2 regions of the Halomonas sp. M1 genome follow, and region 1 is predicted to be linked to the other one. Evidence: predicted binding sites of a transcription regulator. Region 1 holds the regulator's gene; the other holds the start of a gene.

Region 1 (4,180 bases):
CTCTTTACTGGCGACCCAGCTGCAAAGCGAAGGGGTCACCGCGCTGACGAAGCGGGCATGGCAGCAGCTTAAAGAAGCCGACAGTGGTGATGTCAGTGCTGAAATACGCCTGCTCATGGCCAGCGGCGTTGCCGCCGTAGCAGGGCATTTGGACAGTGCCGACGATGATGCTGCCCTGGCCCTGCGCACCGACCTGATGCTGCTGCTAGGCACCCAGCGAAAACGGCGCGATACCGCCTTGCTCGATGGATTAGTGCATTCCTTTATGGCCCGCGATGCGATTCGTCAGCTAGGTAGCGTGAGCCGAGAGGGCATGCTATGAGCAGCCAAGACCAGGCAGCGGGGCTGCGAAAATGGGCGGATTTACAGCGTCAGCAGCGCGGAGACATACCCGAAGATACGCTGCCGGATGAGCCAGCTCCCGCAGAGCCAGTCTCAAAGGAAGCGGCTTCTGTTTACGCTGCATCCGCCATGGTGCCAACCGTAGAGGCACCGCCCACGCCGAAACAGCCGCTGGTGGTGGTGGGCTTACCCACCCATCAGCACCAGGTTAACAAGGTAAGAAGCCGCCTCAGCCAGTGGTCGGCATTGGGGCGCCGCTGGGCAGGCGACCCAGATGACTGGGACATTCACCTGGTTGACCCTGCTACAGCTAATCTGCCATTACTAGTGGCGCGCTACCCGCGCTGGGCGTTGTGGGTAAGTAGCGATGCGGATGCGTTTATGCCGATGTACCGAGTTTTGCGGCAAGTGCATGACAACAAAGGTCCAAAGCGCCTGTTGGCGCTGCATGAGCCCCACTTGCCACGCCAAGGATTACTCGATAACTTGCGAGAAGCTGCCGCAGGTTATTTAGACACAGAACTGCTGCTGCTTGCCCGATAAGGGCTGCAGCGTTTACAAGCAAGCGGGTATTGGCAGAGAAGTACTGGCAGATAAGTACTGGTCACTATCTAGTAGCGTTACTGGGAGCACCCATGCAGCGACAAAGCAGGCAGGGTAGGAGCATCTTAAAGGTGGTCACGTTGAGCATTACGGTGTCGCTCATCGCAATGGGGTTGGCAAGTAGCGTACAGGCAGCACCTGGCAGTTGGAGCAGCCAAGTTCCCAGTGTCATGGTCGCCATGAGCGACCGGGTCAGCAGCAGCCAGCCCATCGTAGCGCCCAGCGCAGCGCAAGTGGGAAACGCAGTGATTGATCGGATACAGTGGCGGTATGAGGCGCCACCGGCGTCGCCAGTCAATGCTTGGCTATGTCACCCTGAACAGTGCATCCCACTTAACAGCATGCGGGGTTCCACTATGGCATTAGCCGGAAAGCACGCCGATGCGCCGCTGTACTTTCGTTTTGCCTTAACGCCCGGCCAGCGGCCGGTGCGGGTACAGGGGCTGCAAGCCATCGTGAATTACCAGTAAAAAGTGTTTTAGCCGCGAGGCACGAGGATGTATACAGCACAAGGCAGGATCAAACAGAGTGAGCTGTTAACCCAATACATGCCACTGGTGAGACGTCAGGCCTTAACGCTGCAGGTGAGGTTGCCCGCGAGCATCGAGCTAGATGATCTTATCCAGGCGGGCATGGTGGGGTTGTTAGAAGCCCTTGGGCGCTTTGATGCGGCCCAAGGTGCGACATTTGCCACCTTTGCCAGCCAGCGAATCCGTGGCGCGATGATGGATGAGCTACGCACGCGCGACTGGCTACCCCGTAGCGTGCGACGTTCGGCCAGAGCGATGGATGAGACGGTGCGGCGGCTGGAGCAACAGCTAGGCCGCGCTCCCGAAGAGGGGGAAATCGCCCGTGATTTAGAAATGCCGCTAAGCGACTATCAGCAGCTACTCAATGACACCAACAGCGGCCAACTGCTGCCGTTTGAAGAGCTGGTGACAGAGGGTGGTGAGCCTAGTAGCGGCGCTGGCAATGTGCTCTTCGACCAGTTGTTGGACGCTCAGCAACGTCAAACCTTGATTGAAGCGATTGAGGCGCTGCCAGAGCGAGAAAAGCTATTAATGGCGCTGTACTACCAAGAAGAGATGAACTTAAAAGAGGTGGGTGCTGTGCTGGGGGTTACCGAGTCCCGTGTCTCCCAGCTGCATAGTCAGGCCGTTAGCCGTTTACGCGCCCGTTTGCACGACGCCAATTAATCTCTCACTCACTTATTTGAACCCGGCGAGGAGCCGTTGATGAATCCATCTACGCTGATCGGTATATCTGCCAGCATTCTACTGCTGGTAAGCGTGCTGTTTTTTACCGCAGAGTCCCCAGAAAGCTTTCTTAACTTACCGGGGTTAGCGATTGTCATTACCGGTACGCTGGCCGCTACGTTTATCAGTTACCCGCTGAAAGAAGTACTTCGGGTAGTGCGCTTGGTAGGCTTAGTGTTTCGCCGTGAAAATACCTATGTTCGAGATGACATTAACGAACTCGTGTCGATGTCTCGGCTATGGTTTAAAGGCGATGTTCGGGCGGTGGAAAAAGAGCTTGAGCACACCCGTAACCCGTTTCTACGCACGGGCATTCAACTGGTCATTGCCAATACCAAAGAGGATGAAATCTTCGACATGCTGCGCTGGCGCATAGCGCGGTTAAAAGCGCGCGAGCATGCAGAGGCACAAATTTTCCGCACGATGGCCACTTACGCGCCTGCCTTTGGCATGATTGGTACGTTGGTGGGGTTGGTTAACATGCTTGAAGTCATGGATGCGGGCGACTTAGAAGTCATTGGCCCGCGCATGGCCGTTGCCCTGCTCACCACGTTTTACGGTATTTTGCTCGCCAACCTAGTGTTTAAGCCTATTGCCGTTAAGCTTGAGCGTCGTACCGAAGAGCGCCTCATTACCATGAACATGGTGCTTGAAGGTATATCGCTCATCACCAAACGTCGCCTACCGTCGTTTATTGAAGAAACACTCAACTCCTTTGTTGCCAACTACCACGACGAAATACGCGATGCTACTGTAAAGCCACGCACCACGCCTAGCCCCGCGACAAAAGGGTAGCGACATGCTGAACAGTGAAGCCCGTCATGCGCTGGAAATGCCCACTGCCGAAGGCGAGGGGGATGAGAGCTGGTTAACGAGCTATCTGGATGTATTGACGCTACTAATCACCCTGTTTGTCCTCCTGCTGGCGTTAACGCCGCCAGGCGGGGGAGAAGCGGCAGATAGCGACAGAATGCGCTCGGCCAGTGCGATTACTGCGCTGCCCCTGGCAACCTTAGCCACTGGTATTCAGCCTCGTCACCAGGGGCTAAGGCCGCAGATGGCGGGGCTAAATATTCCCGGGGTCAGTGTTTCCCAAGGCCGTGAAGGCCTTACCCTGCGTATTGATGATAGCCTTTTGTTTCCCAGTGGCGATGCCGTGCTAACGCCCCAAGGGCAGAATGTGCTAGAAAACCTGATAACGGCGCTTGAGGCCTTTGAAGGTCAAATTTCGGTAGAGGGGCATACCGATAATATACCCATTGCTACTCCTCGGTTCCCCTCGAATTGGGAGCTCTCGGTAGGGCGCGCGATTGCGGTTGTGCGCCACCTTGAACGCCAGGGAGTCGCTGTTTCACGAATGCGGGCGGTCGGATATGCCGACACCCAACCCATGGAAAGTAACGCGACCGCAGAAGGGCGAGCAGCCAATCGGCGCGTTGAGCTGTTGCTAAAGCAGTAGCTTGAGGGTGAATAGACTTTTTTCGAGGCTATTTTCGTGCCGAAGCAACACCCTTTACTTCAGTCGTTTGGTGCTTTGCTGGTGTTGGATGCTGACAGTCGGCGCATTCAAGCTTTCAGTAGCAACCTTGCCGCACTGGTTGGCACGACCGTTACCGACGGGCGTGATCAGACGCTGTCGGAAGTGCTGGGTAAACGCCTAAGCCAGCGGCTACGCCACGAGCTACAGGGCCAGCAGCGCTTGGCCGGGCCGCTAACCTTTACCCGCCCGGCGAGCCCAACGCGCTTTCAGCTTTATGCCTACCGTTCAGGCGCCTACGTTGTGGTAGAAATTGAACCATTAACACCGGTTGGTAAACGGCGCTTGTTAGGCACGGTGAATGAGCGCCTGCTCAGGCTGACGGAAGCGAGTCATCAAGAGGAGTTGCTTGACTACCTAGTGCGGGCTGTTCAGGAGTTGACCGGTCACGACCGCGTGTCGATCTGCCACTTTGACAGCGACTGGCACGGGCTGATCGTCG
Region 2 (4,180 bases), 250 kb from region 1:
GGAGTGCCGTTATGCGTAGCATTATTTACATCGTAGGTTTAGTGGTGGTAGTTCTGTTTGTTCTATCGATGCTTGGCCTGCGTTAATCCAGCACGCCCCGACGTAGCAAAGCGCCTGCAGGTAATTGGCTTCAACTAGCCCCTGCGGGCGCTTTGTATTTTTAAATATCTTTTTTCAAATCACTGGTTTTAAAGCAGTGATTTCAAAACCGCCAGTGTCACGTACTGGCAAGCAGCAAGCGCTACGCGCAGTCTGCGGCCCCTTGGCCAAACATATCGAACATCATCTCTCGCCCCATAGCCGTTAATACCAAACGGTGGTAATCGTTAAATTCCGCGGCACCGCTCTCTTCAAGCACCTGCTGGCAAGCCTGCCAGTGGTTATGCTGCGCGCTTAGCTGGTTAAGCTCGCGCTGGGTAAGGCCGCGCTGGGGCAGAGTGAGGGTTTCAAGTACGTGGCCGCTGTCGTAAAGCAGCTCGGCAACGGTAGAAAGACAGTGACGCAGGCTGCGCTGCACATGGTAAGCGGCCGTAGCGACTTGGGGTGCGGGCTGAAACACCGGGGAAGGCATAAATGTTCTCCTGCAAACAGGACCAAAACGGGCTTGTTGCAGTGCATTATAAAGCAATGAGGGTGTTAGACCAAGGTCTACATTCGAGATGTGCGTTAAGCTGTCATTTACATGCGGTAACTATTGAATGCTTAAAAGTTTTCTTTAATGTTTAAGTTTAGGGTTTAATAGTCGATAACTTTAAATTATAGATCGACATTCAACAGATAAGCAGCGTCAAGATAGTAGAGGGCGTTTTAAAAAAGGACGGTATTGTATGGCTACCATTTCATCACTCGGCATTGGCTCTGGGCTAGACTTGAACGGCTTACTGGATCAGCTGCAGGAAGCTGAGCGAGGCAAGCTCGAACCCATAGAGCGTCAACTGGAAACCCAGCAAACCAAAATTTCCGCTTACGGCCAGCTACAAAGCTCCCTTGCTCAGTTTCAAAGCGCCTCCGCCGCGTTAAACGATAGTGCGCTGTATGAAAGCCTTTCCACCAACGTAGGCGGTAGTGCCGTTACCGCCGCTGCAGACGGTGAAGCGCAGCCCGGCAACTACAACGTAACGGTTGACCGATTGGCGAGCGCTGGCACGCTCGCGACAAATTCGGTCGCTGATCCTGAAGCTTCTCGCACTGATACAGATCGTACCTTAACCTTACAGTTCGCCGGTGATGACCAGCCAAGTGTGCCGGTGCAGATTGCTGCTGGAAGCTCCCTTGAATATATTCGCGATGCGATAAATGCGACCGAAGATAGCGGTGTGTCTGCCTCGATTATCTTTGATGGTGAAGAGTATCGTTTAGCGCTGAACTCTACCCAAACCGGTGAAGCAGCTTCCGTATCTGGCCTTGAATGGGATGGTGCTGACAACCCTCTAGCGGCTGATGTCATTCAAGCGGGTCGAGATGCCTCGTTAAATGTTAACGGCATCGCGATTACCAGCCCTACCAATCAAGTGGAAGGCGCTATCCAAGGCGTAACGCTTAACCTGCAAGAAGAGGGCAGCAGCACCATTGCCGTAGAGCAAGACACCCGCGCCGTGCGTGAAGCCGTTACCAGCTTTGTGGATGCCTATAACGACCTAAAAAGCACCATGGGTGAGCTAACCAGCTTTAACCCAGAGACAGGTGAAGCAGGCGAGCTAAACGGTGACAGTGCTACCCGCTCGGTGGAGTCCCGCCTGCGCAGCGTACTCAGTGGCGGTGTGGAAGGCCAGTTCTCCATGCTGAGCGATATTGGTATTTCGCTACAGCGGGATGGCACGCTTGAAATTGATGATGGTGCGCTGGATGACGCCATTGCCAATAACCAAGACGCGCTTTCGACGTTTTTTGCCGGTGATTCAGCTGAAACCGGCATGGCCGGCCAATTGAACCAAACCATTGAGCAGCTGCTAAGCCCCAATGGTGCCGTCACCGGAGCCATCACTGGTGCTGAAAACCGCTCTGAATCATTGGTTGAGCGTTACACACGTATGGAGCAATCCATAGAGCAAACTATCTCCCGCTACCGTACCCAGTTTGGTCAGTTGGATGGCATGATCGCCCAGATGAACCAAACCAGCGATTACCTCACCCAGCAGTTTGATGCACTGGATGCCCAGCTAGGCCGTAGTTAACAATCGGTCGTGATGCCCTAAAACGCCTGCGCCAAGCAGGCGTTTTTGTTAGATAACCCTCCCGCCTTCTTTGAAAGCTCGAAAAAGCGCTAAAGTTATGCGCTGTTCTGTCGATAAAGATAGTATCTATTTTATGGGGGCGCTGAGTATCACTGCGCGCGCCCGTTCGGTTGTTTAAAAATGGCTTATTTAAATTAGCCATGGTTTAGCTTTTGCACTGAGGAAATCCCGCATGGCGACAATAACCTCTCTTGGCGTTGGTTCTGGCCTTGACCTAACAGGGCTGCTTGATCAGCTTCAGGAAGCCGAGCGGGGCAAACTTGCGCCGATTACGCTTCAGAAAAAACAGCAGCAGGCGAAAATTTCCGCGTTTGGCCAGCTGCAAACGTCGCTGAATGCGTTTCAAGACTCAGTTGCGAAAATTAACGACCCCAAACTGTACCAAAGCCTTTCCGCCAGCGTGCGGGGCGATGCCGTTAAAGCCACCACCACTGCCAGCGCACTGCCCGGCAGCTACCGGGTGGAAGTGACCCAGCTTGCCACCTCCGGCACGCTGGCCTCTAGCCGGGTAGATAAACGCGACGCAGCGCTAAACCTGCAAGGCGCTACGGCGCTGCAGCTCAATTTTGGTAGCGGCGATTCTGTCGACATCGACATTGCCCCCGGCAGCAGCCTTTCCGCGATTCGTGATGCTATTAACGCCAACAAAGGAGTTGGTGTTAACGCCACCATCATCAACGACGGCCAAGGTTACAGGCTGGCGCTAAGCTCTAAAGAGACAGGGGCCGATGCCTCCATTGATGGCTTTAGTTTTATCGATGCTGACAAGCAGCCAGTGACGGGCCCCTTCGCGGAAGATACAGATACCAAACGTGCTGGTGAAAACGCGGCTCTAACGGTAAACGGCATTACCATTAGCAGCGCCAAAAATCAGATTGAAGGCGCGATTCAAGGAGTAACGCTCAACCTCTCTGAACTCAGTATTGCCGATGGTGAAACCGCCACCAGCACTATTAACGTAGAGCGTGATACGCTAAAGCAGCGCGAGGCCATTAACGGCTTTGTAAAAGCCTATAACGACTTAAAAAGTACTATCGGCAAACTCACTAGCTTTAGTGGTGACAGTGAAACCGCTGGCGAGTTAGTGGGCGATAGCACCGTGCGCACCATTGAAAGCCGTCTGCGTAGCGTGCTCACCAGTGGCGTTGAGGGGGGCGAGCTTTCAACCCTCAACCAGCTTGGTATTACCCTACAGCGGGATGGCACGCTGAAGGTTGATGACACTAAGTTAAACGACCTAGTGGCTAATAACCCCCAAGCATTAAGCGACTTTTTTGCCGGTGAGAAAAAAGGCAGTGGGCTGGCAGGCAAACTAGGCACCAGCATTGAACAACTGCTGGGCAATAACGGCGTTGTTAAACTGGCAATAAGCGGCGCAGAAAACCGCGTGAAAAGCCTAGACGACCGTTTTGAGCGCATGGAAAAAAGCATTGAAGGCACCATTATCCGCTACCGAAGGCAGTTCAGCCAGCTAGATGGCATGATTGCCCAGATGAACAGCATGAGCGACTACCTGACTCAGCAGTTCGACGCGCTAGATAACCAGTTAGGCCGTAGAAGAAGGTAAACCCATCGCAGTTAACCTCAGTAAAAACCTAAAAGGCGGCCCAGGCTGCCTTTTCTCATTTTTCAGTTACTATTTTTTACATCTTTTTTTACCACTTCCCCTAAAGATTCCCCTCATCAAGCCGTTATCTATAACAACGGCACATACAGTGGCCGAAAAGCAGGCCTTCTAGGCCAGTGTCCCAGCAAGGAGAATCACCATGTCAGTGATCAATACCAACATCACATCGATGATCGGCCAGCAAAATCTGCAGAAGAGCCAGAACGCGTTGACCACGTCCATGGAGCGCCTGAGCTCTGGCTTGCGTATCAACAGCGCCAAGGATGATGCGGCAGGCCAAGCCATCGCTAACCGCTTCACCGCGCAGATTACCGGCCTT

The links. Region 1 encodes FliA, which starts transcription of late flagellar genes. Its sites were predicted from a motif close to CTAAAGTTNNNNNNNNNNCNGCCGATA; they were not measured.
Region 2: fliD (flagellar filament capping protein FliD) is a predicted target of FliA. The motif match lies at 2,264-2,290, and genes of this name have one in related genera.

Annotation. Positions count from the first base shown of each region.
Region 1 is NZ_CP121119.1:2,600,878-2,605,057, forward strand. Features, by position in the region: gene flhF (flagellar biosynthesis protein FlhF) at 1-322, shown strand, start outside; gene P8S54_RS12010 (hypothetical protein) at 319-885, shown strand; gene P8S54_RS12015 (flagellar protein FlhE) at 978-1,415, shown strand; gene P8S54_RS12020 (RNA polymerase sigma factor FliA) at 1,443-2,141, shown strand; gene P8S54_RS12025 (MotA/TolQ/ExbB proton channel family protein) at 2,181-2,996, shown strand; gene P8S54_RS12030 (OmpA family protein) at 3,001-3,660, shown strand; gene P8S54_RS12035 (sensor domain-containing diguanylate cyclase) at 3,697-4,180, shown strand, end outside.
Region 2 is NZ_CP121119.1:2,846,703-2,850,882, forward strand. Features, by position in the region: gene P8S54_RS13160 (hypothetical protein) at 242-571, opposite strand; gene fliD (flagellar filament capping protein FliD) at 828-2,174, shown strand; gene fliD (flagellar filament capping protein FliD) at 2,407-3,801, shown strand; gene P8S54_RS13175 (flagellin) at 4,001-4,180, shown strand, end outside.